DNA from 3 places in the Streptomyces sp. NPDC101152 genome. Region 2 is predicted to be linked to each of the others. Evidence: riboswitches for the same ligand, from Rfam matches in the RefSeq annotation. Region 2 holds a riboswitch; each other region holds the start of a gene.
The links. A riboswitch is a leader RNA that binds a small molecule or an ion and turns the genes downstream of it on or off. The one in region 2 is predicted to bind thiamine pyrophosphate.

Region 1 (9,950 bases), on a different contig from region 2:
CGGGCCGGCCTGGTCTTCATCGACCGCTATCCGGCCTTCACCCAGCTGTACGTGGCCGAGCTGTGGCGCACCAACCGGGCCTGGCAGTCGACCCTGATGGTGGTGCGGCAGCAGGCGGTCGCCGTCGTCGAGGACGTGCTGCGCGCGGGCGTTCAGGGCGGCGAGTTCAGCGACGAGATCGATGTACCGCTGACCGCGTCGGCGCTGGTCGGCATGGTGCTGGTGGCGGCCCTCGACTGGCAGTCCTTCCAGCCGGAGCGCTCCCTCGACGACGTCCACGCGGCGCTGTCCCGGCTCTTGCAGGGACGGGTGAGCGGACACCGCTGAGGACACACGAAAGCGCCGGTCCGGTGTGGCCGCGTCCCCCGCGGGCCACCTCGGACCGGCGCCTTCTCGTACTTCCCCCGGTTTCCCTTTCCCCTGTTCCCCCGTGTTCCCCCGTGTCTCGCTCCCGCCGACAGCCGTCGGCGGAAGGAGCGGATCGCGGGCGGCTCCGTTCCGGCGCCCCGTGTCGCCGGTACCGGAGCCGTGCCCCTTTCCGTGCCTCCACTTTCCCTTTCGCGCAGGTCGAACCCCATCCGCGCGCGTACTCAACTCACTCACTAGGTACGGATACTCAGTTCTGCGTGCTCACCCCCAGGACGGCGTGTCCCCCACTGGTTACGATCGCCCCCGTGTCCGTACTCCCTCTCGTCTTCACCAGTGGCTGGGCCAGCGGCATCAACGCCTACGCCGTGGTGCTGCTGCTCGGCGTCTTCGGCGCGACCGGGCTGAGCGACGCCGTCCCCTCGGCCCTGCAGCGTCCGGAGGTCCTCGTCGCGGCGGGCGCGCTGTTCCTGTGCGAGGCGGTCGCCGACAAGATCCCGTACGTTGACTCCGTCTGGGACTCCGTGCACACCGTGATCCGGCCGATCGCGGGCGCCTGGGTCGGCGCGTTGCTCGCCGGGCACAGCGGGTCACTCAACGACGTGGTCGCCGGGCTGATCGGCGGTTCGACGGCGCTCGCGAGCCACGCCGTCAAGGCGGGCACCCGGATGGCCGTCAACACCTCGCCGGAGCCGTTCAGCAACATCGTCCTCAGCCTGGCCGAGGATCTCGGCGTGGCCGGGATCGTGTCGTTCGCGATGTTCCATCCGGTCGCGGCAGCCGTGATCGCCGGGGTGCTGCTGCTGACCGGCCTGGTGGTCCTGGTCTTCCTGGTCTCCCGCATCCGCCGGTTCCTGCGCCGCAGAGCCGAGCGCCGGGCCTCCCGTTCGGTGACTGTCAGTGGCGGTGGCTAGAGTCGCCGGCATGGGACGGATTACGGTGATCGGCGCCGGGATGGGCGCGATGGCGGCCGCCGCCCGGCTGGCCGTGGCGGGCCACCGGGTGACGGTGTACGAGCGTACGGCGACGTACGGCGGCGCGGTGCGCCTCTTCGAGCGGGACGGGTTCGGTTTCGACACCGGACCCGGGCTGCTGACGCTGCCCGCCGTCTACCGCGACCTGTTCATCAAGACCGGCAAGGAGCCGCTGGAGGACCGCGTCGAACTGGTCCAGGTCGACCCGTCGTCACGGCACGTGTTCGCCGACGGCACCAGGGTGTCCCTGCCGAACGCCTCACGCGCGGGCGTGGTCGCCGCACTCGACGAGGCCCTGGGCGCCGGCGCCGGCGAGCGCTGGGGCGACTTCCTGGTCCGGGCCCGCGAGGCCTGGGACCGCACCCGCCGCCCCCTGCTGGAGGAGCCCCTGTGGCCCAACTGGCAGGTGCTGGCGGAGCGCGAGCCGTACCCGTCGGTCCCGCGCAAGAAGCTGCTGCGCACCCGGCGCGCGTCCACGCTCGCCGAGGTCGGCGCCTGGGAGCTGCGGGACGAGCGGCTGACGGCCCTGCTGGACAGCCACGCGCTGGCGTACGGGCTCGATCCGCGGACCGCTCCGGCGAGCGCGGCCGTGCTGCCGTACATGGAGCACGCCTTCGGCATTTGGTATGTGCGCGGTGGCCTGCGGGAGTTGGCGCGCGCGGTGTACGAGCGCTGCCTGCAGCGGAAGGTTGAGTTCGTCTTCGGCGCCGAGGTCACCCGGATCGTGGAGAAGGACGGCCGGGCGGCGGGCGTGGAGCTGTCCGACGGGACGGTGGCCGAGGCGGACCACGTCGTCGCGGACGTGGATCCGGTACGGCTGCGGTCGCTGACGGAGCGTCCGCTGGACGCGGACGGTGACGTTCGACCCGACCCGGTCTCGCCCCCGCCCTCCCGGTTCACCGTCCTGCTGGCGCTGCGCGGCGCTCGCGAGGCCGGCGCCGCGCACCGCACGGTCGTCCACGCACCGGCCCCCGAGTCCGAATTCGACTTCCTGGTCTCCCCTGGCGACGACGTGCCGCCGTGTCCCACGGTGACCGTGCTGCGCCCGGGCGACCCCGCCCTGCGGCCGGACGGCGAGCACGAGTCGGTGGTGCTGTCCGCCGTGGTGCCGACAGAGGCCGCCTGGGAGGACGAGGGAACCGTCCGTCGGTACACGGACCACCTGCTCGAGGCCGCCGGGCGCGCCATACCGGGGCTGTCGGAACGGCTGCTGTGGCACGAGGTGCGCTCACCGCTGCGGGTCGAGGCGGAGACGGGCGCCCGGGGCGGAGCCGTGGCCGCCCCCGCCCTCGCCGCCGGCGGTGGCCGCTTCCTGCAGCCGGCGAACACCACACGGCTGCCCGGCCTGTACCGCGCGGGCGGCTGGTCGCACCCCGGTGGAGGTCTCCCCCACGCCGGAATGTCCGGCGCGCTGGTGGCCGGACTGATCGTGGAGGGGGCGGAGTTCAGGGGCTCTCAGTGAGCGGCCCGGGCGGGGGCTGAGGGGCGGTCAGAAACGGTACTGCTGCTCGTCGTAGCCGTGCCCCTGGGCCTGTCCCTGGCCGTTGCCCTGGTAGGGGTACTGCTGTTCCTGCGGGAGTTCGCCGCCGTAGGTCTCGTCGGTGCGCTGCTGCGGGACCCACACGCCCCCGCCCGGGGTCTCGCCACCGTAGGTGCCGGTGCCGTACTGCTCCTGGCCGTAGCCCTGCTGGTCGTACTGGCCGTACGTGGCGTCGTAGCCGCCGCCGTAGGTCTGGGTGCCGATGTACGGGTCGGAGTAGGCCGCGTACTGCTGCTGGCCGCCGGCGTCGTAGCCGTACTGCTGCTGGGTGTAGCCCGAGTAGTCGTACCCGTACGTCTGGTCGGCGCCCTGGGCGGCGGTCGCGTACTGTTCCTGGGCCTGGCCCGCCTGAGCGGAGTCGCCGTACACGCCGTACGAGCCGGTGTCGTCCTCCAGGGGCTGCGGCTCGTAGACGGTGGTGGTCTCGGCGGCCGTGGGGTGGACGGAGCGCGCCGGGGTGAAGACGTCGTCGCGGTCGTATTCGTCGTCCGCGCCGTAGGCGGCGTCCCGGCCGTAGGAGCGTTCGTCGCCGTAGGCCGCGTCGGCGGCGGGTTCGAGGTCGGCGTCCTCCAGCGACGGGTCCTGGGGGTCCGCCTTGCCGCGGCGGCGCTTGCTGGTGGCGCCCAGCGGCTCGTCGTCGGCGTCGGGGCGCTTGACCGCCCAGCCGGCGGAGAAGCCGCGCCGGAAGGACAGGGTGACGTAGGTCTGGCCGACCGCGAAGGCGGCCGCGCCCAGCCCGATGACGACGACCGAGGCCATCAGCACCCCGACGACGACGCCGAGGAAGCCGACGAAGGCGAGCAGCCGCCAGCGCAGCCGCGCCTTGTACTGCAGCAGCACCTCACCCAGCAGCCACAGCGCGACGATTCCGAACGCGATGTAGAGGACCGTCCAGCCCATGTACGCCCCTCTCCCAGTCGCCGCTACGCAGTGTGTCGTACACCCGTGCGGCCGGTCTAGGCCTGCGGGGGGTGGTGCAGGCCCAGGTTCTCGTAGATTTCCAGCGACGCCGTGGAGTTGTTGAGCGTGATGAAGTGCAGTCCGGGCACTCCCTCGGCCAGCAGTCGCGCGCAGAACTCCGTGGCGAATTCGATGCCAATGGAGCGTACAGCGGCCGGATCGTCTTGTGCTGTGAGGATCCGCTCTTTCAGGACGGAGGGGATGTCCGCGTTGCTGAGCTGTGGCAGCCGCTCCAGCATCCGCACGCTCGTCACCGGCATGACCTCGGGGATGACGGGGGTGGCGCAGCCGGCCGCGCCGACCCGGTCGCGCAGCCGCAGGTACGACTCCGGGCGGAAGAACATCTGCGTGATGGCGTAGTCGGCGCCGGCCCGGCACTTGTCGACGAACCGGGTCACGTCCGTGTCCCAGTCGGCGGAGCGCGGGTGCATCTCCGGGAAGGCGGCCACGCCGACGCAGAAGTCGCCCGACTCCTTGATGAGCTGGACTAGTTCGGCGGCGTAGGTCAGGCCCCTGGGGTGCGGCACCCACTCGCCCATGGGGTCGCCGGGCGGGTCGCCGCGCACGGCGAGGATGTTGCGGATCCCGGCGTCGGCGTACTGGCCGATGATGTTGCGCAGTTCGGCGATGGAGTGGTTGACGGCGGTGAGGTGGGCGACCGGGGTGAGGGTGGTGTCCGCGACGATCTGCTGGGTCTCCTTGACCGTGCCGGCGCGGGTGGAGCCGCCGGCGCCGTAGGTCACGGAGACGAAGTCGGGGGCGATCGCCTCGACCCTCCTCAGCGCACTCCACAGGTTCCGCTCGCCCTTGGGCGTCTTGGGTGCCGAGAACTCGAACGAGTACGTCGTCCTGCCCGTGGCGAGCATGTCACGCACGGTACGTGCGCGGTCCGTCCTTGTGGATGCGGTTCCGAGGGCCATACCCGCAGGTTAGTCAGGCGGAGGCGGTCCCCCAACCAGAGACCACGAATTGCCCTATTTGTCGACTTGCTGTCCACCCATCGGACGCTGATCCGGACAGCGTGGCCGAATTACGGCTGCCGCAGCCGCTTCGCGAACTCGGCCGCGGCCGCGCCCGGGTCCTGCGCCTCCGTGATCGCGCGCACGACCACGACCCGGCGGGCTCCCGCCTCGAGCACCTCGTCGAGGTTGCCGAGGTCGATGCCGCCGATGGCGAACCAGGGGCGCCGGGTGCCGAGGGCCGCGGTGTGCCGGACCAGGCCGAGGCCGGGGGCGTGGCGGCCGGGCTTGGTGGGGGTGGGCCAGCAGGGGCCGGTGCAGAAGTAGTCGACGCCCTCCTGGACGGCAGCGGCCTCCGCCTCGGCCTCCGCGTGCGTGGAGCGGCCGATGAGGACGTCGTCGCCGAGGATCGCGCGGGCGGCGGGCACCGGGAGGTCGCCCTGGCCGAGGTGGAGCACGTCCGCACCGGCCGCGTGGGCGACGTCCGCCCGGTCGTTGACCGCCAGGAGCTTCCCGTGGCGGGCGCAGGCCTCGGCGAGGACCTGGAGGTGCTCCAGCTCCTCGGCCGCCTCCATGCCCTTGTCGCGCAGCTGCACGATGTCCACCCCGCCGGCCAGCACGGCGTCCAGGAACTCCGGCAGGTCGCCCTGGCGCCTGCGGGCGTCCGTGCACAGGTAGACACGGGCGTCGGCGAGCCGCGCGCGGGCGGTGGTGGCGGCGTCGGGCATACGAGGGTCCCCCCGGGGTGTTCGGTGTCGGCGGCGTACGGGCCGGGCCGTGGTGGACCGCGGCCGTGGCTCGGTGGGAGCCCGGCCCGTGCGCCGGACGATGTGCGGATCAGGTTGTTCGTATCAGACGGCGAGCGCCTGGGCCCGGCGCTTCACCTCCGTGCCGCGATTCTCGCTGAGGGCCTGCGCGGGCGTGCCGGGCAGGCTCTCGTCGGGGGTGAAGAGCCACTCGAGCATCTCTTCGTCGGAGAAGCCGTCGTCCCGCAGGAGCGTCAGGGTGCCGGCCAGGCCCTTGACGACCTTCCGCTCGGCCCCGTCGATGAAGGCGGCGGGGACGTGCAGTGCGCGGTTCTCACCTCGGCGTACGGCGATGAGCTGGCCCTCCTTGACCAGCTGCCTCACGCGCGTCACCTCGACGTCGAGCATCTCCGCGATGTCGGGGAGGGTGAGCCAGGCGGGGACGAGAGCATCGATCTTTGCGTCAATCTCGGTCACGGGACCAAGCGTGCCATCCCGGACTGACAGTCGGAAGCCAGGAGGGTCCGACCTGGGGGCTCAGGACTACGCGGTGGCCGCCTTGAGCGGCCTCGCCGGGTCCGCCAGCAGCTCCGGGTCCATCGGCGTGCCCCCCTCGATCAGGCGCCTGCCCTGGGCCAGGTCGCGGGGCCTGCCCACCGCCAGCAGGGCGATCAGGCGGTTCTCGCGCAGCCAGCACACCGACCAGGCCGGGCCGGACGGGTCACCCCGCCACAGGGTCGTGTCGGCCGAGGTGTGGTGGCCGGCGTACTGCACGAACCGGCCGAACTGCTCGGACCAGAAGTACGGCACCGGGTCGTAGACGGCGTCGGGCGCCCCGGTGGCGGCGCCGATGATGTTCGCGGCGACCGTGCGCGGGCCCTGCAGGGCGTTGTCCCAGTGGTGGACCAGCAGGCGCTCGCCGTAGCGGCCCGAGGGGAAGGAGGCGCAGTCGCCGACGGCGTAGACGTCCGGGGCCGAGGCGCGCAGGTGCTGGTCGGCCTGGACCTCGTGGTGCGCACCGAGCTCGATGCCGGAGCCGGTGAGCCAGCCGGTGGCCGGCCGCGCGCCGATCCCCACCACGACGGCGCCCGCGGGCACGCGCGTGCCGTCGTCGAGGACGACCTCGCCGGGCTCGATGTGCCGCACGCGCGCGTGGGTGCGCAGCACGGCGCCGGCGTCCGCGTACCAGGCGGCCATCGGCGCGGCGACCTCCGCGGGCAGCGCGCCCGCGAGCGGCCGGTCCGCGGCCTCGACGACGGTGACCGCGCAGCCCGCCTCGCGCGCGGCGGTGGCGAACTCGGCGCCGATCCAGCCCGCGCCGACGACCACGATGTCGTGCTGCCGGGCGAGCACGGGGCGCAGCCGCTCGGCGTCGTCGAGGGTGCGCAGCAGGTGCACGCCGGGCACGCCCTCCGCGCCGGGCAGCCGGACGGGTTCGGCGCCGGTGGCGAGGACCAGGACGTCGTAGGGGACGGGCCCGGCCTCGGTGTCCAGTTCGTGGGCGTCCGGGCGCACGCCGAGCGCCTCGCGCCCCAGCAGCAGTTCGATGCCGAGCGCCTCGAAGTCGACGTCGAAGGCGGAGCCCTCGGACTTGCCGAGCAGGACGGCCTTCGACAGCGGCGGCCGGTCGTAGGGCTGGTGGGGTTCGGCGCCGATCAGGGTGACGGTGCCCGTGAAGCCCTGTTCGCGCAGGGCGACGGCGGTCTGGACGCCGGCCATGCCCGCGCCGACCACGACCACCCGTCGCTGCGACTGCGTCGTCTGCTCGCTCACCTGATCACCATAGACACTGACTATCCGTCAGTCAGCGGTCCTGCTCAGTGACCTGCTCCACAACACTGGTGCCCCGGCCGGGCTGCGACTCCCACACCCAGGTCTCCTCCAGCCGCACCCGGCCGTCCGGCAGTTCCACGACCGTCGAGGCGCAGTGCCCCGAGGCCGTCGTCCCGTCCCGCTTCAGCTGCACGTACCGGAAGTCGAGCCGGTCACCGCGGCGGGTACCCACCAGATGCCCGCGTACGACGTCGCCGCCCGTGTACTCGGCCCAGATCTCCCCGTCCTTCTCGTGGTACGTGAAGCGGGTCCTGGTACCCACCTGACCTGGGGCCTGGTCGGCGACGGGGGCGAGGACGAGGCCGTCCAGCGAGCGGGACACGGCGGCAGGCTCCCTTACAGAGGCTTGGCGGCTCGGGCTAGGGTGGCCACCGTACAAGCACTCGCGGGAGCCCGGACGCACCGGGCTGAGAGGGAGGCTGGCGGCCTCCGACCGTACGAACCTGATCCGGGTCATGCCGGCGAAGGGAGGGGCTGGACGCCCATGTCGTCACGTACGTCAGACGTCCTCGTCATCGGGGGCGGGATCATCGGCCTGGTCACGGCCTGGCGCGCCGCGCAGCGCGGTCTCGCCACGTCCGTGGTGGATCCGGAGCCGGGCGGCGGGGCCGCCCAGGTGGCCGCCGGGATGCTGGCCGCCGTCACGGAACTGCACTACGGCGAGCAGACCCTGCTGGGCCTCAACCTGGCCTCCGCCCGCCGCTACCCGGACTTCGCGGCCGAGCTGACCGACCTCACCGGCCAGGACCTCGGCTACCGCCGGTGCGGCACGCTGGCCGTCGCCCTGGACGCCGACGACCGCGCCCACCTGCGCGAACTGCACGCCCTGCAGACGCAGTCGGGGCTGGAGTCCGAGTGGTTGTCGGGGCGCGAGTGCCGACGCCTGGAGCCGATGCTCGCGCCGGGCGTACGCGGCGGGCTCCGGGTCGACGGCGACCACCAGGTCGACCCGCGGCGCCTGGCACGCGCGCTGGTGGCCGCCTGCGAGCACGCGGGCGTGGTCTTCCGCCGCACCTGGGCCGAACGCTTCCGGGTCGCGGGCGACCGGGCGGCCGGCGTCACCACGACCGACGGCACCGAGCTGAGCGCGGGCCAGGTGGTGCTGGCCGCCGGCAGTCTCAGCGGGCGGCTCCCGGGCGTCCCGGACGACGTCCTGCCGCCCGTACGGCCGGTCAAGGGCCAGGTGCTGCGGCTGACCGTGCCGAAGCGGTTCGCGCCGTTCATGAGCCGCACGGTGCGGGCCGTGGTGCGCGGCAGCAGCGTCTACCTGGTGCCGCGCGAAAACGGCGAGCTGGTCGTCGGCGCGACCAGCGAGGAGCTGGGCTGGGACACCACGGTCACCGCCGGCGGGGTGTACGAGCTGCTGCGGGACGCGCACGAGCTGGTCCCCGGGATCACGGAGCTGCCGCTGACGGAGACCCGCGCGGGTCTGCGCCCCGGCTCCCCCGACAACGCGCCGCTGCTCGGGCCCACGCGGCTGCCCGGTCTGCTGTTGGCCACCGGCCACTACCGCAACGGCGTGCTCCTCACGCCGGTCACCGGCGACGCCATGGCGCACGTCCTGGCCACCGGGGAACTCCCCGAGGAGGCCCGCCCGTTCACCCCGAGGCGTTTCGCGCGCGTGGAGCAGCCCGCATGAACATCTCCGTCAACGGACAGCCGCACGAGTTCGCCCCCGGCACGGCTCTCGACACCGTGGTGCGGACGCTCACCCAGGCGCCCTCCGGAGTGGCCGCCGCCCTGAACGAGACCGTCGTCCCGCGTGGGCAGTGGCCGTCGACGCCCCTGTGCGAGGGGGACCGCGTCGAGGTCCTCACCGCCGTCCAAGGAGGCTGAGCCATGGCCGACGATCCCCTTGTCATCGGCGGTACGTCCTTCACGTCGCGCCTGATCATGGGCACCGGCGGTGCCCCCAGCCTCGAGGTGCTGGAGCGGGCGCTGGTGGCCTCCGGCACGGAGCTGACGACGGTCGCGATGCGCCGGGTGGACCCCTCGGTGCACGGCTCGGTGCTCTCCGTCCTCACCCGGCTCGGCATCCGGGTGCTGCCCAACACGGCGGGCTGCTTCACGGCCGGCGAGGCGGTGCTGACCGCCCGGCTCGCGCGCGAGGCACTCGGCACCGACCTGGTCAAACTCGAGGTGATCGCCGACGAGCGCACCCTGCTGCCCGACCCGATCGAGCTGCTGGACGCCGCCGAGACCCTGGTCGACGACGGCTTCACCGTGCTGCCGTACACCAACGACGACCCGGTGCTCGCCCGGAGGCTGGAGGACGTCGGCTGCGCGGCGATCATGCCGCTCGGCTCGCCCATCGGCTCCGGTCTCGGCATCCGCAACCCGCACAACTTCCAGCTGATCGTCGAGCACGCGCGCGTGCCGGTGATCCTGGACGCGGGCGCCGGTACGGCCTCGGACGCGGCGCTCGCGATGGAGCTGGGCTGCGCGGGTGTGATGCTCGCCTCGGCGGTGACGCGGGCGCAGGAGCCGCAGCTGATGGCGGAGGCGATGAAGCACGCTGTGGAGGCGGGGCGGCTGGCCCGGCTGGCGGGCCGGATTCCGCGGCGGCATTTCG
Region 2 (9,950 bases):
CTTCCCAGGCATCCTGAGCTTCTTGTGCAGCCCCTCGTCCCAGTACTGGTAGGGCAACTGGAAGTAGACGTCCTTCCGAGAGGTCTCCGAGCCGGTCGGCCGGGTGTAGGCCTTCCCGGAGCCGTCTTCCAGCAGCTTGGTCACCTTGAGCAACCGCCCCTCGAACGACCGCTCGATCAGCTGAAGATCCTCAAGCTTGCGCCACAGGCGAGATATGGGAGCACTGGCCGACCCATCGGTCGCGAAGCTCACGCCACTGGCACGCCCCCACGTCTCGGCACGCTCGGTGACGCTGAAATCACCGCCGGATGTCACCGCGTACATCAACAGCAGGAGATCCAAAGCTCGCTCGTGTCGCATCAGGCTGGCCAGCGGACCCGGTTTCTGCTGCAGGACGGGCCCATCCTCGGTGTCCTGCACGAACGCGCGGCGAATGGGCACAGTGCGGTTGGTGCGCTGTGAGCGGTTGAGGAGCCATTTGATCGTCTCCTCCTGGGTGAGCGGCACCTCGCTCGCGGAGCCGGGCCGGAATGCTGAACGTCGTGTCATGCGGACCAGTTTGCGGTACTCGGCCTTGTCGGGGCACTCGCCTGCCGCCGCATCGAGGACCCCCATCCTGCGGCCGGAGCGGGGGCCTATGACACCCTATGACGTCAATGACACCCACTATTAGCTCTTCTGGTCGGCGATCAACAAGGAAGTCCATCGTCGGTGGCCGTCCCGCGATTTTGATCATTGCCGTCTGAGATGGTGATCTTTGCGTAGAAAAGCGTCCTCTGTTGCTTGTTTCAGGCCGAGGTATTTGCCTCTCGGGAGGACTGGCGAGCAGGGAGCCTGAAGAGGAGGCGTGCTCCCGGCGTGCCCGTGATGAGGCCATCACTCCCGGGAACAGAGGGGAACGCCAGCGCAGGCTCCGAAAGCACAAGCTCACCGCTGCACCAGGTGAGCCCACGCCGGTACGTGATCTTCCAAGCTGGAGGCCTGCAGTCTCGCTGCCTGTGGCAATGACGAGTGCCCGCCCGCTCAGACGGGCTAGCTTGCGTCTGTGACCTCAACATCGAATCCGCTCTGGCAGCGCTACGAACTGTCCGTCCGCGAGATGCTGAAGGCGTTGGACCCTGATGCCACGGTCCTCCATGACGAGGACGTGCCTGGCCGCTTGAGTGGGGCGCAGCGGCAGATCGATGTTCTGGCGACCGGCAAGATCGTGGGGCTGGAGATCACGGTGGCCGTCGAATGCAAGCGCCACCGAAGGCCGTCCAGTATCGAAGTCGTGGACCAGTTCATCGGCAAGATCCTGGACATCGGGGCCGACCGAGGCATCCTCTATTCGTACTCGGGGTTCTCGAACAACGCGGTGTCGCGGGCTGTCGGTTCATCTAATCCGAGCATCATGGTCATTGCGCTTGAGACGCCGGAGATCATCAAGCAGGCAGGCGAGGCTCCGGGCTACCCGTCTGATCTCTTGATCCAGGACGAAGCGCCCCAGTGGGTGGAAGAGATGGACGAGGATGCGTTCAGGCGCTTCCTCGCAGATGGGGCGTGGTCCAAGTTCTGGTCATAGGGGATGCCGCATGATCGTTTCTGGGCCGCCTCCGGGCCGTCCGAGGCCGCTCAGCGACGACGCATGGCGACCACCAACGACAGGTGTCCCGGCTCGCAGCCCCAGGTCACCCGATTGGATCTGCGACACTGGTACGGCCATGCCTAAGCCCGGAGAACTCACTTTCGTCGCCCCGCGCGGAGCCAAGAAGCCGCCGCGGCATCTCGCCGATCTCACGCCCGCCGAGCGCAAGGACGCCGTGGCCGACATCGGGGAGAAGCCGTTTCGGGCCAAGCAGCTCTCGCAGCACTACTTCGCGCGGTACGCGCACGATCCGGCGGACTGGACCGACATCCCGGCCGCGGCGCGTCCCAAGCTGCGGGAGGCGCTGCTTCCCGAGCTGATGACCGTCGTACGGCATCTGTCGACCGACCAGGGGACGACCCGCAAGACGCTGTGGCGGCTGTTCGACGGGACGCTCGTCGAGTCGGTGCTGATGCGGTATCCGGACCGGGTGACCATGTGCATCAGCTCGCAGGCGGGCTGTGGCATGAACTGCCCGTTCTGTGCCACCGGGCAGGCGGGCCTGGACCGGAACCTGTCCACCGCCGAGATCGTGCACCAGATCGTGGACGGGATGCGGGCGCTGCGGGACGGGGAGGTTCCGGGAGGTCCCGCGAGGCTCTCCAACATCGTCTTCATGGGGATGGGGGAGCCGCTCGCCAACTACAAGCGGGTGGTCGGAGCCATCCGGGCGCTCACCGACCCCGCCCCCGACGGGCTCGGGCTCTCGCAGCGCGGGATCACCGTCTCGACGGTCGGGCTGGTGCCGGCCATCCACCGGTTCGCCGACGAGGGCTTCAAGTGCCGGCTCGCGATCTCGCTGCACGCCCCCGATGACGAACTGCGCGACACCCTCGTCCCCGTGAACACGCGGTGGAAGGTGCGCGAGGTGCTGGACGCCGGGTTCGAGTACGTCGAGAAGAGCGGGCGGCGGCTGAGCATCGAGTACGCGCTCATCCGGGACATCAACGACCAGGCCTGGCGCGGGGACCGCCTCGGGCGGCTGCTGCGCGGCAAGCCCGTGCACGTCAACCTCATCCCGCTGAATCCGACACCGGGGTCCAAGTGGACCGCCTCGCGGCCCGAGGACGAGAAGGCCTTCGTGGAGGCCGTCGCGGCACACGGCGTGCCGGTCACCGTCCGGGACACCCGAGGTCAGGAGATCGACGGGGCCTGTGGACAGCTGGCCGCCACCGAGCGGTAACCTGTGCCCGTACGTACATCCACATATCCGACAGGGGAGCGCAACAGCGCTGAGAGTGCGGCAACCGGGCCGCAGACCCTCTGAACCTCGCCCAGGTCATTCTGGGTAGGAAGTTCGGTCATCACCGTGAACACCAAGAAGCACTGGGCTGTCGTCGTCGGCCTCGGCCTGCTCACGCTGTCCGCGTGCGGCTCGTCCGGCGGCGCCTCCGCCACCGGTTCCAAGACCGTCACCCTGGTCAGCCACGACTCGTGGGCCGTCTCGAAGAACGTCCTCGCCGACTTCGAGAAGCAGTCCGGCTACAAGGTCCACGTCCTCAAGGACGGCGACGCCGGGCAGGCCGTCAACAAGGCGATCCTGACCAAGGACAACCCCCAGGGCGACGTCTTCTTCGGCGTCGACAACACCCTGCTCTCCCGGGCGCTCGACAACGGGCTGTTCCAGTCGTACGAGGCGAAGGGCAGCGACCTGGTCAAGCCGGAGTTCCGCGTCGACCAGACCAAGCACCGGGTCACGCCCATCGACTCCGGCGACATCTGCGTCAACTACGACAAGGCGTACTTCAGCAAGCACGGGCTGACCCCGCCGCAGTCCTTCGACGACCTGGTCAAGCCCGAGTACAAGAACCTCCTCGTCACCGAGAACGCCGCCACCTCCTCGCCCGGCCTCGGCTTCCTGCTCGCCACCGCCGCGCAGTACGGGGATGGGGGCACCTCCCGCTCGAGCGAAGCCGAGAGTGGGGGAGGATGGCAGGCCTACTGGACGAAGCTCAAGGCCAACGGCGTGAAGGTCGTCGACGGCTGGGAACAGGCCTACAACCAGGAGTTCTCCGGGTCCGCCGGGGGCAAGAAGGCCAAGGCCGACCGGCCCCTCGTCGTCTCCTACGCCTCCTCGCCGCCCGCCGAGGTCATCTACGCCGACCCGAAGCCCACGACCGCGCCCACCGGGACCTCGTACGGCACCTGCTTCCGGCAGATCGAGTACGCGGGGCTGCTGAGCAACGCCCGCAACACCAAGGGCGGCAAGGCCTTCATCGACTTCCTGCTCACCAAGGAGTTCCAGGAGGACATGCCGCTGAACATGTACGTCTACCCGGTTCGGGAGGGCGCGCGGGTGCCGGCGGAGTTCGAGAAGTACGGGAAGCAGGCCCCGCACCCCGAGACCATGGCCCCCACGAAGATCGCCGCCAACCGTGACCAGTGGGTCAAGTCGTGGACGTCACTCGTACTGAAGTAGCCACCCGCCCCTTCGGGAAGAGGGGCCGGCGCGGGAGCGCGGCGCGGCTCGGGCTCCTGGCCGTGCCCCTCGCGTTCTTCGCGCTGTTCTTCGCCTGGCCCGTCGCCGCGATCGTGGCACGCGGCCTCAAGGTCGACGGGGCGTGGCAGGTCGGCCGCATCGTGGACGTCGTCACCCAGGCCGACATCCGGCACGTGCTGTGGTTCACCACCTGGCAGGCGCTCGCCTCCACGGCGCTCACGCTCCTGGTCGCGCTCCCCGGCGCGTATGTCTTCGCGCGCTTCGACTTCCCCGGCAAGCAGGTCCTGCGGGCCGTCGTCACCGTCCCCTTCGTGCTGCCGACGGTGGTCGTCGGCACCGCCTTCCTCGCCCTCGTCGGCCGGGGCGGGCTGCTCGACGAACTGTGGGGCGTACGGCTGGACACCACCGTGTGGGCGATTCTGCTGGCGCACGTCTTCTTCAACTACGCGGTCGTCGTACGCACCGTCGGCGGACTGTGGGCCCAGCTGGACCCGCGCCAGGAGGAGGCCGCGCGGATGCTGGGGGCCTCGCCGCTCGGGGCCTGGCGCCGGGTCACGCTGCCCGCGCTCGCGCCCGCCGTTGCCGCCGCCGCACTGATGGTGTTCCTGTTCACCTTCACCTCCTTCGGCGTCGTCCAGATCCTCGGCGGGCCGACCTTCTCCACCCTCGAGGTCGAGATCTACCGGCAGACCTCCGAGATCTTCGACCTGTCCACCGCCGCCGTGCTCACGATCGTCCAGTTCCTGGCCGTCGGCGCGATCCTCGCCGTGCACGCCTGGACGGTACGGCGGCGGGAGACCGCCCTGCGGCTCGTGGACGCGTCCGTGACGGCCCGGCGGCCGCGCGGGGCGGGCCAGTGGGCGCTGCTGGCCGGCGTCCTCACCACCGTCGCCGTACTGCTCCTGCTGCCGCTGGCCGTGCTGGTGCAACGGTCCCTCGGCGCGCCGGAGTTCCGCTACTACCGGGCACTGACGAGCGAGGACGGCGGCACCTTCCTCGTCCCGCCGATCGACACGATCGGCAACTCCCTGCAGTACGCCCTCGCCGCCACCGCCATCGCCGTGGTGATCGGCGGCCTGGCCGGCGCCGCGCTGGCCCGCCGGGACGCAGGGCGGCTGGTGCGCGCCTTCGACGCGCTGCTGATGCTGCCGCTGGGCGTCTCCGCGGTGACCGTCGGCTTCGGCTTCCTGATCGCCCTCGACAAGCCCCCGCTGGACCTGCGCCAGTCCTGGATCCTGGTGCCGCTCGCGCAGGCGCTGGTGGGCGTCCCCTTCGTCGTACGGACCATGCTGCCGGTGCTGCGGGCCGTGGACGCGCGGCTGCGGGAGGCTGCCGCCGTGCTCGGAGCCTCGCCCTGGCGGGTGTGGCGGGAGGTCGATCTGCCGCTGGTGCGGCGGGCGTTGCTGGTCGCGGCCGGGTTCGCGTTCGCCGTCTCGCTGGGGGAGTTCGGGGCGACCGTGTTCATCGCCCGGCCCGACAACCCGACCCTGCCGGTCGCCGTGGCCCGTCTGCTCGGGCGGCCCGGCGATCTCAACTACGGCCAGGCGATGGCCCTTTCGACGATCCTGATGGTGGTGTGCGCGGTGGCGCTGCTGGTGCTGGAGCGGCTCCGTACCGAACGGACCGGGGAGTTCTAGATGCCGCAGAGCCTGTTGAGCCTGACAGACGCGACCGTCCGCTTCGGCGGGCGGGCCGTGCTCGACGCCGTCGGCCTCGACGTCGCCGAGCACGAGGTGGTGTGCGTGCTGGGGCCGAGCGGCAGCGGCAAGTCGACGCTGCTGCGGGCGGTGGCGGGACTGCAACGGCTCGACGGCGGGCGGGTGTTCCTCGACGGGCGCGACCAGACGGCGGTGCCCGCGCACCGGCGCGGGGTCGGTCTGATGTTCCAGGACCACCAGCTCTTCCCGCAGCGGGACGTGGGCGGGAACGTCGCCTTCGGCCTCCGGATGCACGGCGCGTCCAGGAGCGAACAGGCCGAGCGGGTACGGGAGTTGCTGGAGCTCGTCGGCCTGCCGGGTGCCGCGCGCCGGGCCGTGGCCTCGCTCTCCGGCGGGGAACAGCAGCGCGTGGCGCTCGCCCGGGCCCTGGCGCCCCGGCCCCGGCTGCTGATGCTCGACGAGCCGCTCGGCCAGCTCGACCGCTCGCTGCGGGAGCGACTGGTCGTCGAACTGCGGGAACTGTTCGGCCGGTTGGGCACCACCGTGCTCGCCGTGACGCACGACCAGGGCGAGGCCTTCGCGCTCGCCGACCGGGTCGTGGTGATGCGGGACGGGCGGATCGCCCAGTCCGGTACGCCTCTGGAGGTCTGGCAGCGGCCTGCGGACGAGTTCGTGGCACGTTTCCTCGGCTTCGACAACGTCGTGGAGGGCACGGTCGCGGGGGAGGCGGCGGACACGCCCTGGGGCAAGGTGCCGGTACCTGCGGACGCCCCGCAGGGCACCCGCGGCCTCCTCGTCCGGCCGGCCGGCGTCCGGCTCGTCCCCGCCGACGAGGGCCTGCCCTGCACGGTCGCCGCGCGCACCTTCAAGGGCACCCATGTCGCCGTACACCTGCAGCCCGAGGACGCGCCCCGGCTGGAGGCGGCGTGCGCGCTGCGGGAGGCGCCGGAGGTGGGGGACACGGTCTGGGTGGAGTTCGACGCGGCGGAAATCGTGGTGCTGGGCTGACCGGTCCGCGCATAGGGTGCGCCCCATGACCTTGCTCGCACACGACCGCTACTGCGGCGAACTCGCCCACCAGGTGACCCAGTTGCGGGGCGTGGTGACCTCCGGTGCCGATCTGTCAGCGAAGGTGCCGACCTGCCCGGACTGGACCCTCGAACAACTCGTTCTGCACATGGGCGGGGTGCTGCGCTGGGTGGAGGTGTTGGTCAGGACGCGGGCCCAGGAGGACGTCCCGGACGAGGACATCCCTCGCGGGGATGGGCCTCAGACGCCCGGTGACGCCGCCGAGCTCGACGCCTGGCTCGCGGAAGCCGGTGAACTGGTCGTCGGCGCGCTCCGGGAGGCCGGGCCGGACGCCAAGGTGTGGTCGTGGGCCGGGATGCTCGGCTCCGGTTTCTGGGCCCGGCGGATGGCCCACGAGATCACCGTCCACCGGGCGGACGCCACGCTGGCCGCCGGGCTGCGTTACGAGGTCGCCCCCGACATCGCCGCTGACGCGATCGACGAGTGGCTGCAGATCGTGGGCCTGGTGGCCGAGCGCCGGGAGACGGAGCCGCCGCTCGCCGCCGGGTGCAGTCTGCACCTCCACGCGACCGACGTATCACCCGAGTTGAACGCGGAGTGGCTCGTGGAGGGGACCGAGGGGGGCATCACCTGGCGCCGCGGGCACGCGAAGGCAGACGTGGCCCTGCGCGGCCCGCTCACCTCCCTGCTCCTCGCCTTCTACCGCCGACTGTCGCTGGACAGCCCCGAGGTGGAGGTCCTCGGCGAGCGGCAGGTCCTCGAACTCTGGCTGGAACGGGCGACGTTCGGCTGAACGACGAAGGCCCGTCCCCCGGGGATACGGGGTCGGGCCTTCGCGGTGTTATTGGGTGAGGCGTCAGCGGCCGCTGTTCGCCCCACGACGGCGCATGCCGTAGAACACGGCACCGCCGCCGACGACGACCAGGGCGCCCGCGACACCGGCGATCAGGCCGGTGTTGGAGTTCGCACCGGTCTCGGCGAGGTTGGAGCTACCGGCCGCCGGGGACGGGGCGTTGGACGGCGTGCCCGCCGGAGCGGAGCTGCTGCCCGTGGCCGACGGGGTCGGGGACGCCGAGGCCGGCGTCGACGCCGACGGGGTGGCCGACGGAGACGGCGAGCTCTTCGAGCAACCCTCGGCCGGGGTGGTCAGGTTCGGGTTGATGTCCTTGTCCAGGATCTGGCCGTTCGGGCCGGCCGAGACGTGGATGCGGTACTCGGCCTTCGGCGCCCAGTTCTCGTTGAAGGTAACGGTCGTCCCCTCGGCCGAGCCCTTGACCACCAGCGGCTGGCCGACCGGGGTCTCGCTGCCAGCAGGGCTCTTCAGGTACACGGTGATGGTGGCCGCAGTACCGAAGCGATCCTTGTCGGTGACGACGATGCTGCCCTTGCCGCCCTCGCACTTCGCTTCGGCGGAGAACTCAGTGATGGTGCAGGCGAGCGCGGAGCCCGCGGCGCTCACGGCGAGCGCGGTCGAGGCCGCGGCGACGCCCAGGATCTGAACGGAACGTCGGGCGGTACGGCGAGATATGGTCACTTTTGCCCTTCACGGGGTACGCAACTGAGGGGGGTTGTCAGAGATGTGAGGCAACAGTGAGGTGAGGCTTCACACTCCCCAGGAGGCTCACAGGTCTATAAGTGTTCCATAAGGAGTGTCAACGCATATGCTCTGCACGGTCGTTGGCTTTACTCCGTTATTAACCGCAGATACGTTTCAACGCCCCCGGTGCCTCCTCGATCCGGTCAACGAGGGCGATACGGGACTCCATCGAGCGTTCCCGGGCGAGTGACCGCAAGAGGGGCCAGGCCGGCAGCCGCTCCGTCCAGTGCTCCCTGTCGACGAGCACCATCGGCGTCGGCTCGCCGCGCGACTCGTAGTAGTTGGGCGTCGCGTTGTCGAAGATCTCCTGCACGGTCCCCGCGGCGCCCGGCAGGAAGACCACGCCGGCGTTGCACCGGGCCAGCAGACCGTCCTCGCGGGTGGCGTTGGCGAAGTACTTGGCGATGTGCGACGCGAAGGGGTTCGGCGGCTCGTGGCCGTAGAACCAGGTGGGGATGCCGATGGAGTGGTTGCCCTTCGGCCAGCGGGCGCGCACCTCGAAGGCCGCCCGGGCCCACTCGGTGATCGAGGGGGTGAACGAGGGCGAAACGCTGAGGAGTTGGCACGCCTCGTCCAGCATCGCGTCCTCGTACGGCGCCGCGTAAGCGCCCAGGTTCGCCGCCTCCATCGCGCCGGGTCCGCCGCCCGTCGCCACGGTCAGCCCGGCTCGGCTCAGCTCCCGGCCGAGGCGCGCGGCGCCGGCGTACGCCTCCGTGCCGCGTGCCATCGCGTGGCCGCCCATGACGCCCACCACCCGTGCGCCGCGCAGGAGTTCGTCGAGGGTGTCGGAGACGGAGTCGTCGTGGACGGCCCGCAGCATCGAGGCGTATATGTCGCCGTCGGCCTTGGTGCGCTGGAACCAGGCGTAGGCGAGGGCGTCCGGTGTCCGCTCGTAGCCCTTTTCCAGGGAGGCGAACAGTTCGTCGGCGGTGTAGAGACGGCCGCGGTACGGATCGAAGGGCAGGTGCGGGACCGGTGGGAAGACCAGGGCGCCGTCGGTCCTGATCTTCGACTCGGCCTCCGTCCGCATCGGGCACCCGAGGAAGACCGCGCCCGCGGTGTCCGTGCCGAGCAACTCCCGTGTCCGGTCCGTCAGATCGACGCCCTGGACCCGGTAGCCGGTGAGGGTGCCGCGGGCCGAGACGGTCGCGTCGAAGTCCTCGAGCGTCTCGATCTCGTGCTCGTCGTGGTGGGCCGCATGGGCCGGGCTCGTCTGCACGGGCCCATGCTAGGCACCACGTGGGTTCAGCCCTGGACCGCCGCCGGGTCCATCCACATGACCTCCCAGGAGTGGCCGTCGAGGTCGTCGAAGGAGCGGCCGTACATGTAACCCTGGTCCTGGACGTCGTCGTTTGCCCTGCCGCCCGCGGCGACGGCCTTCTCGACCAGCTCGTCGACCTTCTCGCGGCTCTCGGCGCTCAGACACAGCAGCACCTCGCTGGTCCGCGTGGAGTCGGCGATCTCCTTCTTGGTGAAGTTGGCGTAGTGCCGCTTGCTGAGCAGCATCACGACGATCGTGTCGCTGATCATCACGCAGGTGCTGTCCTCGCCGCTGAACTGCGGGTTGATCGCGAAACCCAGCTCCGTGAAGAACTTCTT
Region 3 (9,950 bases), on a different contig from region 2:
GAGGGCTATCTGCGCCGAGACAAGGGGCTGTTCTTCCTCGGCGACGCGGCCGAGCGGCTGGGCAGCAGCGGGGCACAGGAGAAACGTCGCAGCACGATCGTCGACGCGCTCGCCCGCTGGCGCGACGCGATCGGTGTGCCCGTGTACTACGCCGTGTACCGGGATGGGGAGATCGAGGTCATGTGCGTCTCCGACACCCCGGGCAATCCCGCGGTGGAGGAGTGGGCCGACTTTCGCGAGACGGGACACGCGCACGCGATCGGGCAGTGCCTGCTGTCCCAGCTGGACGAGGAGACCCGTCGCGATCACCTCGACCGCTACCCGGTGCAGTCCATCACCCCGTACACGGTGCGGGACACGAACGCGCTGCTGCGGCGGCTCGAGCGGACGGGGCGCATGGAGCCGGTCATGGAGCGGCAGGAGTACGCGCTGGGGACGGTGTGCGCCGCGGTCCCGATCACGGTGGGCACGACGGCCGTGACGATGGCCATCTCGCTGCCGGTCCATCAGGCCGATCGGCTGGCGGCCGCGGCACAGCAGTTGCAGAGCGAGATCGCACGTCTGCTCGGGTCGTTGGCGATCTCTATCAGTATCTGAAAACTCACTCCTTGTGATCTGTCGCTCACTTTCAGCAAGATGCCTGCAGTGTCAGGGGATCATTCCCGGCCATTCGGCTTCATATGACGGGGTAGGCGATGCGCGAGTCCGTACAGGCAGAGGTCATGATGAGCTTTCTCGTCTCCGAGGAGCTCTCCTTCCGGATCCCGGTGGAGCTGCGCTACGAGACCTGTGATCCCTATGCCGTCCGGCTGACCTTCCATCTGCCGGGAGACGACCCGGTGACCTGGGCGTTCGGCCGGGAGCTGTTGATCGACGGCGTGGGCAGGCCGTGCGGAGAGGGCGATGTGCGCGTCGCGCCCGCTGAGGAGGACTCGCTGGGCGAGGTCCTCATCCGACTCAAGGTGGGCAGCGACCAGGCACTGTTCCGCTCGTCGACCCCGCCGCTCATCGCGTTCCTGGACCGCACCGACAAGCTGGTGCCGCTCGGCCAGGAGGGCGCCCTCGGCGACTTCGACGCCCACCTCGACGAGGCGCTGGACCGCATCCTGGCGGAGGAACAGAGCGCGGGGTGAGCGGCATGGCGGAGAGCCGGCCAACCCGACCGCAGTAACGCTTCTTCAGTAGGGGCGACCGAGGCGACCCGGAAGCGCCCGCCCCCCGGGTGTCCGCTGCGGCTCGCCCTCAGTGCTTTCGACGTCGGCCCTTGCCCGTGCGGGCGGGAGCCGGTGCGCTGCCGGCCGCTGCCATCGACCTCGGCGTGGCCGTCCCCGGCCCCGGTCGGTCGGCCGAGACCACCAGGGCCGCGAGCAGGGTCGTCACCGGCACCGAGGCGACCAGGCCGATCGAGCCGACCAGCGTGCGGACGATCTCCTCCGCCACCAGTTCGCTGTTGGCGACGGTGCCCACACTGCTCTGGGCGATCGAGAAGAGCAGCAGCAAGGGCAGCGCGGCGCCGGCGTAGGCGAGGACCAAGGTGTTGACGACGGACGCGATATGGTCGCGCCCGATGCGGATGCCCGCGCGGTACAGGCCGCGCCACCCGGTCGAAGGGTTGGCCTCGTGCAGCTCCCACACCGCCGAGGTCTGGGTGACCGTCACGTCGTCCAGGACGCCGAGCGATCCGATGATGACACCGGCCAGCAGCAATCCGCTCATGTCGATCGACGGATACAGGCCATGGATCAGGCCGGTGTTGTCGTCGGTGTTGCCGGTGAGTGCCGCCCACCCGATGAACAGCGAGCCGAGGAAGCCGATCAGCACCAGCGAGATCAGCGTGCCGAGCACCGCGACTGACGTACGGGCCGACAGGCCGTGGCACATGTAGAGGGCGATCAGCATGATGGCACTCGACCCGATCACCGCCACGAGCAGTGGGTTCGAGCCCTGAAGGATCGCCGGCAGGATGAAGAAGTTCAGAATCAGGAAACTGACGGCCAGCGCAACCAGGGCCATGACGCCCCGCAGCCGCCCTACGACCACGACGGCGAGCGCGAAGATGCCGGCGAGCAGTGCCATCGGGAAGCGCCGGTTCACGTCGGCCACCGAGTACTGCAGGTCCCTTGGCGCCGAGGGCTCGTAGGCGGCCACGACCTTCTCGCCCTCGTGCAGTTGGCGAGGCTGGTCGGGCTGCACGATCTCGGTGAACGTACGGCCCTTGTCCTTGCCGGTGTCGACCCGGACCGTCGCCTTCTTGCAGGTGCCGTTCGCCTGCTGCGGGGAGGAACCCCCGGCGGCGGACGGGTCGCCGATCGAGCTGCCGCCCGAGGCGTTCACCGACTTGCAGCTCACGCTCACGACCTGGGTGACCGTCGCCTGCTGAGTCTGTCGGTCGAAGCCCACCCCGCTGCGCTTGTGGCCTGGGGCGCCCCCGGGCCACATCACGACGAGCCCGACCAGCACCGCCGCCGTGAAGGGAACGAGGATGGCGGCGATGACCTTGCGCAGGTGCTTGGAGACAGGGGCCGCGGGACCGTGACTGTGCCCGTGCCCTCCCGGGGGTCCGGTCACATGCCCAGGCCCGTCGCCGGCGCCGTGGAGGTGCTCGTGGCCGCCGTCGGCACCATGGCCGTTGCCGTATCCGGAGCGGTGCCCGTGGGGCGGCTCCGGTGGTGGGTACGGGGGCTGGTGTGTCGTGGTCACCGCCAGATCATCGCAAGAACGGCAGAGGCCCACTGTTCACCGCGCCACATATGACGCTAGCGTGGAGGCACCTTTGCACACGCGGGAGCTCGGAGCACCGGGCTGAGAGGGCGCTGACCTCCGTCCCAGCGATGTTTCACGTGGAACATGACCGAGGTCGAGTGATGTTCCCCACGAAACGTCGACAGACGGAAGCCGCTGCGTCGACCGCCGAACCTGTTACCGGGTAATGCCGGCGTAGGGAGTAGGTCTCATGACCAACAAGGACGTACGCACGCCTGCCTCCAGCCAGGACGAACAGCTTGTTCCGGGCGAAACGCCCCGGAGTGAGCAGTCCCAGGAGGCCGGGAAGTCCATCGGCTGGCACAAGGCGTATGTCGGGGGCTCACGTCCCGATCTGCGCGTGCCGGTCCGCCAGGTGCACCTCACCAATGGGCAGTCGGTCACGCTGTACGACACCTCGGGCCCGTACACCGATCCCCTCATCGACACCGACGTGCGCAGGGGGCTCGCACCCCTGCGCGAGAACTGGATCATCGCCCGCGGTGACACCGAGGAGTACGCGGGCCGGCCCGTCCGTCCGGAGGACGACGGGATCAAGCACACCGCGCCGCGCGGCGGTCTGCGCAACCTCGACGCCGTCTTCCCCGGCCGTCCGCGCCAACCGCGCCGCAGCCGCGACGGCCGGGCGGTCACGCAGCTGGCCTATGCGCGCCGTGGGGAGATCACACCCGAGATGGAGTTCGTGGCCGTCCGGGAGAACGTCTCACCGGAAGTCGTGCGAGCGGAGATAGCGGCGGGGCGGGCGGTCCTGCCCGCGAACGTCAACCACCCGGAGATCGAGCCGATGATCATCGGCAAGCGGTTCCTGGTGAAGGTCAACGCGAACATCGGCAACTCGGCGGTCACCTCCTCCATCGAGGAGGAGGTCGAGAAGATGACCTGGGCGACGCGTTGGGGCGCCGACACGGTCATGGACCTGTCCACCGGCCGCAACATCCACACCACGCGTGAGTGGGTGCTGCGCAACTCCCCCGTGCCCATCGGCACCGTGCCGCTCTACCAGGCCCTGGAGAAGGTCGACGGCCGGGCGGAGGAACTGACCTGGGAGATCTACAAGGACACGGTCATCGAGCAGGCCGAGCAGGGTGTGGACTACATGACGGTCCACGCGGGCGTGCGCCTGCCGTACGTCCCGCTCACCGCCAACCGTAAGACGGGCATCGTCTCGCGCGGCGGCTCGATCATGGCGGCCTGGTGCCTGGCGCACCACAAGGAGTCGTTCCTCTACGAGAACTTCGAGGACCTGTGCGAGATCCTCGCCGCCTACGACGTCACGTACTCCCTCGGCGACGGGCTTCGCCCCGGCTCGATCGCGGACGCCAACGACGAGGCGCAGTTCGCGGAGTTGCGCACCCTCGGGGAACTCAACACCATCGCCAAGCGTTTCAACGTACAGACCATGATCGAGGGCCCGGGACACGTCCCGATGCACAAGATCAAGGAGAACATCGACCTTCAGCAGGAGATCTGTGATGAAGCTCCGTTCTATACGCTCGGCCCGCTGACGACGGACGTCGCACCGGCGTACGACCACATCACCTCCGGCATCGGCGCCGCGATGATCGCCTGGTGGGGCACGGCGATGCTCTGCTACGTCACGCCCAAGGAGCACCTCGGCCTGCCCAACCGCGACGACGTCAAGACCGGCGTCATCACCTACAAGATCGCCGCCCACGCGGCCGACCTCGCCAAGGGCCACCCGGGAGCACAGGAGTGGGACGACGCCCTGTCCGACGCCCGCTTCGAGTTCCGGTGGGAGGACCAGTTCAATCTCGCCCTCGACCCGGACACGGCCCGTGAGTTCCACGACGAGACCCTGCCGGCGGAGCCGGCCAAGACGGCCCACTTCTGCTCGATGTGCGGTCCGAAATTCTGTTCGATGAAGATATCTCAAGACATTCGCCGTGAGCACGGTGGAAGTCGCGAGGAGGTCGAGCAGGGTATGGCGCAGAAGGCGAAGGAATTCGCTGCGGCCGGCAACCGGGTGTATCTGCCGATCGCGGACTGACGGTGGTTCCGGAGTGTGCCGGAGCTCTCGGTGCGGGCTTCGGCGCACGGTCGGTCATCTCGTTCTCCACGCCTCCAGGTGTTCGAGCACGTAGGCGGTGAGTTCGGGTGGCTGGAGGCCGAGGGCTGTCACGGCGGGGGCGCGCAGCGGGACCCGGACCGGTTCGAAGGCACCTGTGTCGGGAGTGGCGAACTCAGGGCCGTCGCGGCGGTCCAGGCGCATCTCCAGCAGGTCGGCGACGAAGTAGTGCTGCGTGACGGTGACCGCCCCGCCCGGTTCGGTGACCGTCAGGAGTTCGGTGAGGGGGCCGATCGTGGCGCCGATCTCCTCCATCGCCTCGCGGCGCAGCGCCGCTTCGAGGTCGGCGTCCGCGGGTTCGACGCTGCCGCCGACAGTCGTCCAGTACGGCTCGCCACCCGGCCACCCGCGACGCAGGAGGACGAGGTGATCGCCGTCGAGCAGGAGCACGCGCACCTTGTGACGGACCTTCACCTTCACGACTCCCGCCCACGGGTCACCCACAACGGCGTGTTCGGCTTGCGCTCCCCCGCGGGCGGTGCGGTGGAAGGCGCAAGCCGACCGTCACTCCGGCTGATGTTCCGGGCCTCCGAAATCCGGGCTGGTGTAGTCCGGGCTGGTGAAGCTCGGCCGGTGGCCGGGTGCCGGGCCGTCGTCCGGGCTGCTGAAGCCGGGCCGGTCGTAGCCGAGGTGCGGCATGCGGCTCGGTGCCGGCGGTGCGGGCTCGTGCCGGACCGCCGCGGTGCCCGGGTCGGCCAGTGCCTCGCGCAGAAACGGCAGGATTCCGCGCTCCAGCAGCGCCTGACGCCAGGAGTCCCTGGCCCGGGCCACCTCCGCGCTCAACTCGCCGTACGGACCCGACTCCAGCTGGGGGCTGTTGCGCAGGGCGGTGAGCAGCAGCCCGACCGCGGCGACGAGGATCGCGGCCGCGGTCATGGCGCCGAAGACCCAACCCGCCGTCAGCAGGGTTTTGCCGAAAGCCTGTTTGGGGGCGACCGACCTGATGATGTAGCCGACCAGCAGGAAGATCGCCGCGGCCGTTCCGGCGAGGACGGGGGTGAGGACGGCGGCGACGGCGACGGCGCCCGCGCCGGCCGGCTCGGTGGCCTCGCCGAGGGGGGTGGCGAGCCCCATCGCGCCCGTGTCCGGCTCCGAGGGGCCGGATGTGCGGGTCGACGCAGGGGTGGACGGCGTCGGCTGACGCAGTTCCTCGCGAACCTTCACGTAGTGCTGGTACTCGGTCGCCGCGGCCGCCGTGATGAGTGCGGTGGCGTTCAGCGCCATGGTGCGCAGCTGTTCGGGGTTGAGCCGCTGTCCCACAGCGGCCAGTTCCGGGCGGTGTGGTGCGGAGCGCAGCGCCTCATCGAGGACCCGCTCGTACTCCTGGCGGTCCTCGCTCAGCAGGTGCTGCGGAACGCTGTTCATGTGCATCCCCCGATGCTCCGTAGGGCTTGGGGCTCGCATGCCAACGAGCCGTCGGGCAGAAACGGAGGGGAGCCTGCTACGGATAAGCCGATGGTAGAGCGGGTACGGCACGCGGTGACAGGGGGTTTGCGGAAATTGGGTCCTGGCCAGCGCCGTTCTTCGCGATTCCTCCGTGAGGCCTCGCCTGCCCGGTGAACCTTCAGATATCCAGCGGAAGTTGCTGGACCAGCAGCTTTCCGGCCATGGTCACTCCGCCGTCCATCGCGATGGCCAGGCCTTCCGCGTAGACGTGCGGTCCCTCGACCACGGGCCCCGAGCTGTCCTCTCCCTCCTCGGAGCCGACCTCGCCCAGCAGATAGGGGATCGGGCTGTGACCGTGAACGATCCGGGTGCCGCCGTACGTATCCAGGAGGGAGCGTACGGCGTCTGCACCACCTTCGTCGCGGAAGGAGAAGCGCTTGGTGAACTTGCGGAACAGGTCCCAGCACTCGTCGGCGTCGTTGCGCGTGAGTGTCTCGCGCACCGTGTCGTTGACCGCCTCGATCGAGTCGCCGTAGTCGAGGTAGGCGGTGGTGTCCGAGTGGACGAGCAGATAGCCGTCGACCGCCTCGACCGCGTCCAGGCGGGCCATCCACTGCAGGTGGTGGTCCTGGAGGCGGTCCATGTCGCTCTTCTGGCCGCCGTTGAGCAGCCAGGCCGCCTGGAAAGTGGCGGTACCCGCGCCGGAGTTGACGGGGGTGTCGCCGAACCGCTTGGCGCCCAGCAGCAGCAGTTCGTGGTTGCCCATGAGCGCCTTGCAGTAGCCTCCGGCCGCTGCCGCCTCGGCGGACAGCCGCATCACCAGGTCGATGACGCCGATGCCGTCGGGGCCGCGGTCGGTGAAGTCGCCCAGGAACCACAGCCGGGCGGTGCCCGCGCACCAGTTCCCCGCAGCGTCGATCAGGCCCTGTTCCTGGAGGGCGGCCACCAGTTCGTCGAGGTAGCCGTGCACGTCTCCGACGACGTAGAGCGGACCCGCGCCGTCCGCCTGTTGCGGGACGACCGCCGACGCCGGGTCGACGGAGGCCGTCTGCAGCGTGTCACCGCGGTCGATGACCGGCAGATCGCGCTCGGTGGGTGTGTACCCGTCGGGATACGTGTTCTCCTGCAGCGGTGCGACGTCGCCGGGAAGCGTGCTGTGGCCGTACGGACCGGTCTCGTGGACGTACGCGGGTACCCGGAAGTCGCGCAACGTCGCCGTCCGCTCCACCTCGGGTCCCTGACCGGCCCCCTGAGTCATCAGACCCCTCCACCATCGCGCCGCATCTGCACCGCTTCGGACTGCCTGGTCGCAGCGGCCCGCGGTGTCGTGGGCCCATCATAGGAATGCGGATCGCGCCATGTGATGACCCAGGGGTGGTGAATCGGAGCAAGAGTCCAGTTCACCGCGGCTTTCGCCCCGATTGGGCAGGGCTTGGACCGCTGCTGACAGCGCTTGTTTCACTCCTCTTCGGGCGAACGCGGCGGGCTGACCGTCGTGCGCGACGGACGTCGTTCGGACGAGGTGCGCACGATCAGCTCCGTCGGTATCACCTGCTCGACCGGCTGGTCCGACTCGACCCCCTCGATCGCGTCGATGAGCAGCTGCACCACGGCCGTGCCGATCCGGCGCGGCTTCAGTGAGAGTGTGGTGATGGGCGGCTCGGTGCTGGCGTAGACGGTCGATTCGCTGCAGCAGACCAGAAGCAGGTCGTCCGGTACGCGCAGGCCGTAGCGGCGGGCGGCAGCCAGCAGGTCGGTGCCGTTCGGGTCGAACAGTCCGTAGACGGCGTCCGGCCGGTCGGGTCGGGCGAGCAGACGGTCGGCGGCGACGGCGCCGGCGCACGGGTCGTGCGCCGGGTAAGCCTCGTACACCGGGTCCTGGCCGACGCGTTCGCACCAGCGCAGGTACGCCGTCGTCGACAGGTGGGTGTACGTGTCCGTCGACGTCCCTGTCAGCAGGCCGATGCGGCGGGCGCCGGCGTCGGCCAGATGGTCGAGGATGCCCAGCACGGCGGCCTCGTGGTCGTTGTCGACCCACGCGGTGACCGGCAGCGAGCCGGCCGGCCGGCCGTCGGAGACGACCGGTAAACCCTGCCGGACCAGTTCGCTGACCACCGGGTCCTGGTCGGAGGGGTCGATGACGACCGTGCCGTCCAGGGCGACGTTCGACCACACGTCGTGGCGCGAGGTCGCCGGCAGGATCACCAGCGCGTAGCCGCGGGCGAGCGCGGCCGAGGTGGCGGCCCGCGCCATCTCGGCGAAGTACGCGAACTCGGTGAAGGTGAAAGGTTCATCCCCGTACGTCGTCACGGTCAGACCGATGAGTCCCGACTTGCCGGTACGGAGGGTTCGGGCCGCCGCGGAGGGGCGATAGCCCAGCCGGTCGGCGACTTCGCGGACGTGGCGTCGGGTGGCGTCCGGGAGCCTGCCCTTGCCGTTCAGGGCATCGGAGACGGTCGTGATGGAGACTCCGGCGGCGGCGGCGACGTCTCTGATGCCCGCCCGGCCCGGCCGACTGCCTCGACGTGAGGTTTCCGCGCGGCTCACCTGGTGCTTTCCTGCTGCTGTCATGGCGAGCCGATAGTAGGGCTCATGCGGTGGGGTAGGGCGGACGCATATGCACGCGTTGACAGGCACGTTTCTGCATGGTCATTTAGGGTCAACTGCCTTTGAAAGTGAGTCAGTTGACCGATCCAATGGCACTACGTGACTTGTCGGCACGCATGAGCCTGCCAACTTCCCGATGTCTCGAAGAGGTCTCAACTCACCTGCACGGGTGATGCGCGCCAGGGCGTGAGCCACCGGCGCATAGATATATGTGCCAGCGCCCCCGGTCTCCCTTCGCAATTCGTCTGCCTTCGTACGACAATGCCCTTGATGCCTGCCGGGGCGGCTGGGGCACGCACCCCCTGCGGCGGGTCCGTCCTCGCCTGTACGCAGCGCGGCCGAATCCTCATAAGGTATGGAGTATTGGAAGCCGGCGACGCGGACGGGTCGTCGGTGGTCGCGAGGAGGACTGCGGTGAGCGAGACGAGCCCCAAGCTGCGCGCGGAACTGGAGGGGATCCCCACCTACAAGCCGGGCAAGCCCGCCGCGGCCGGAGGCCCGGCGGCCTACAAGCTGTCCTCCAACGAGAACCCGTATCCGCCGCTGCCCGGGGTGATGGAGTCCGTGACCGCCGCGGCCTCGTCCTTCAATCGCTACCCCGACATGGCCTGCACAGGCCTGATGAACGAACTGTCCGACCGATTCGGCGTCCCGCTCTCCCACCTGGCCACCGGAACAGGCTCGGTCGGCGTCGCCCAGCAGCTGATCCAGTCGACCGCCGGCCCCGGCGACGAGGTCGTCTATGCCTGGCGCTCCTTCGAGGCGTACCCGATCATCACCCAGATCAGCGGTGCGACCTCGGTCCAGGTGCCGCTGACTCCGGGTGATGTGCACGACCTGGACGCCATGGCGGACGCCATCACCGACCGCACACGTCTCGTCTTCGTCTGCAACCCCAACAACCCCACGGGCACGGTCGTGCGCCGGGCCGAGCTCGAGCGTTTCCTCGACCGGGTACCGGGAGACGCGCTCGTCGTGCTGGACGAGGCCTACCGCGAGTTCATCCGTGATCCCGAGGTCCCGGACGGCGTGGAGATCTACCGCGAGCGGCCGAACGTCTGCGTGCTGCGTACGTTCTCCAAGGCGTACGGTCTCGCCGGGCTGCGGG

Region 1: it holds a riboswitch for thiamine pyrophosphate, as region 2 does, so the genes downstream of both, thiO (glycine oxidase ThiO) here and ACIRVK_RS13385 (thiamine ABC transporter substrate binding subunit) in region 2, are expected to answer to the same signal.
Region 3: it holds a riboswitch for thiamine pyrophosphate, as region 2 does, so the genes downstream of both, thiC (phosphomethylpyrimidine synthase ThiC) here and ACIRVK_RS13385 (thiamine ABC transporter substrate binding subunit) in region 2, are expected to answer to the same signal.

The regions. Positions count from the first base shown of each region.
Region 1 is NZ_JBIWPO010000012.1:92,728-102,677, reverse strand. Features, by position in the region: gene ACIRVK_RS18450 (TetR/AcrR family transcriptional regulator) at 1-327, shown strand, start outside; gene ACIRVK_RS18445 (DUF4126 domain-containing protein) at 675-1,280, shown strand; gene ACIRVK_RS18440 (phytoene desaturase family protein) at 1,291-2,802, shown strand; gene ACIRVK_RS18435 (hypothetical protein) at 2,830-3,780, opposite strand; gene metF (methylenetetrahydrofolate reductase [NAD(P)H]) at 3,837-4,760, opposite strand; gene thiE (thiamine phosphate synthase) at 4,871-5,527, opposite strand; gene ACIRVK_RS18420 (Rv2175c family DNA-binding protein) at 5,651-6,022, opposite strand; gene ACIRVK_RS18415 (NAD(P)/FAD-dependent oxidoreductase) at 6,089-7,318, opposite strand; gene ACIRVK_RS18410 (hypothetical protein) at 7,350-7,700, opposite strand; TPP riboswitch at 7,754-7,865, shown strand; gene thiO (glycine oxidase ThiO) at 7,863-9,017, shown strand; gene thiS (sulfur carrier protein ThiS) at 9,014-9,214, shown strand; gene ACIRVK_RS18395 (thiazole synthase) at 9,218-9,950, shown strand, end outside.
Region 2 is NZ_JBIWPO010000008.1:132,899-142,848, reverse strand. Features, by position in the region: gene ACIRVK_RS13400 (hypothetical protein) at 1-615, opposite strand, end outside; gene ACIRVK_RS13395 (restriction endonuclease) at 1,046-1,564, shown strand; gene rlmN (23S rRNA (adenine(2503)-C(2))-methyltransferase RlmN) at 1,704-2,810, shown strand; TPP riboswitch at 2,833-2,940, shown strand; gene ACIRVK_RS13385 (thiamine ABC transporter substrate binding subunit) at 2,937-4,046, shown strand; gene ACIRVK_RS13380 (ABC transporter permease) at 4,103-5,704, shown strand; gene ACIRVK_RS13375 (ABC transporter ATP-binding protein) at 5,705-6,733, shown strand; gene ACIRVK_RS13370 (maleylpyruvate isomerase family mycothiol-dependent enzyme) at 6,759-7,547, shown strand; gene ACIRVK_RS13365 (LAETG motif-containing sortase-dependent surface protein) at 7,611-8,288, opposite strand; gene ACIRVK_RS13360 (LOG family protein) at 8,449-9,570, opposite strand; gene ACIRVK_RS13355 (VOC family protein) at 9,597-9,950, opposite strand, start outside.
Region 3 is NZ_JBIWPO010000015.1:89,715-99,664, forward strand. Features, by position in the region: gene ACIRVK_RS21215 (IclR family transcriptional regulator) at 1-597, shown strand, start outside; gene ACIRVK_RS21220 (SsgA family sporulation/cell division regulator) at 696-1,133, shown strand; gene ACIRVK_RS21225 (YibE/F family protein) at 1,243-2,700, opposite strand; TPP riboswitch at 2,772-2,961, shown strand; gene thiC (phosphomethylpyrimidine synthase ThiC) at 2,954-4,771, shown strand; gene ACIRVK_RS21235 (NUDIX domain-containing protein) at 4,826-5,263, opposite strand; gene ACIRVK_RS21240 (hypothetical protein) at 5,354-6,220, opposite strand; gene ACIRVK_RS21245 (metallophosphoesterase) at 6,414-7,493, opposite strand; gene ACIRVK_RS21250 (LacI family DNA-binding transcriptional regulator) at 7,694-8,806, opposite strand; gene hisC (histidinol-phosphate transaminase) at 9,257-9,950, shown strand, end outside.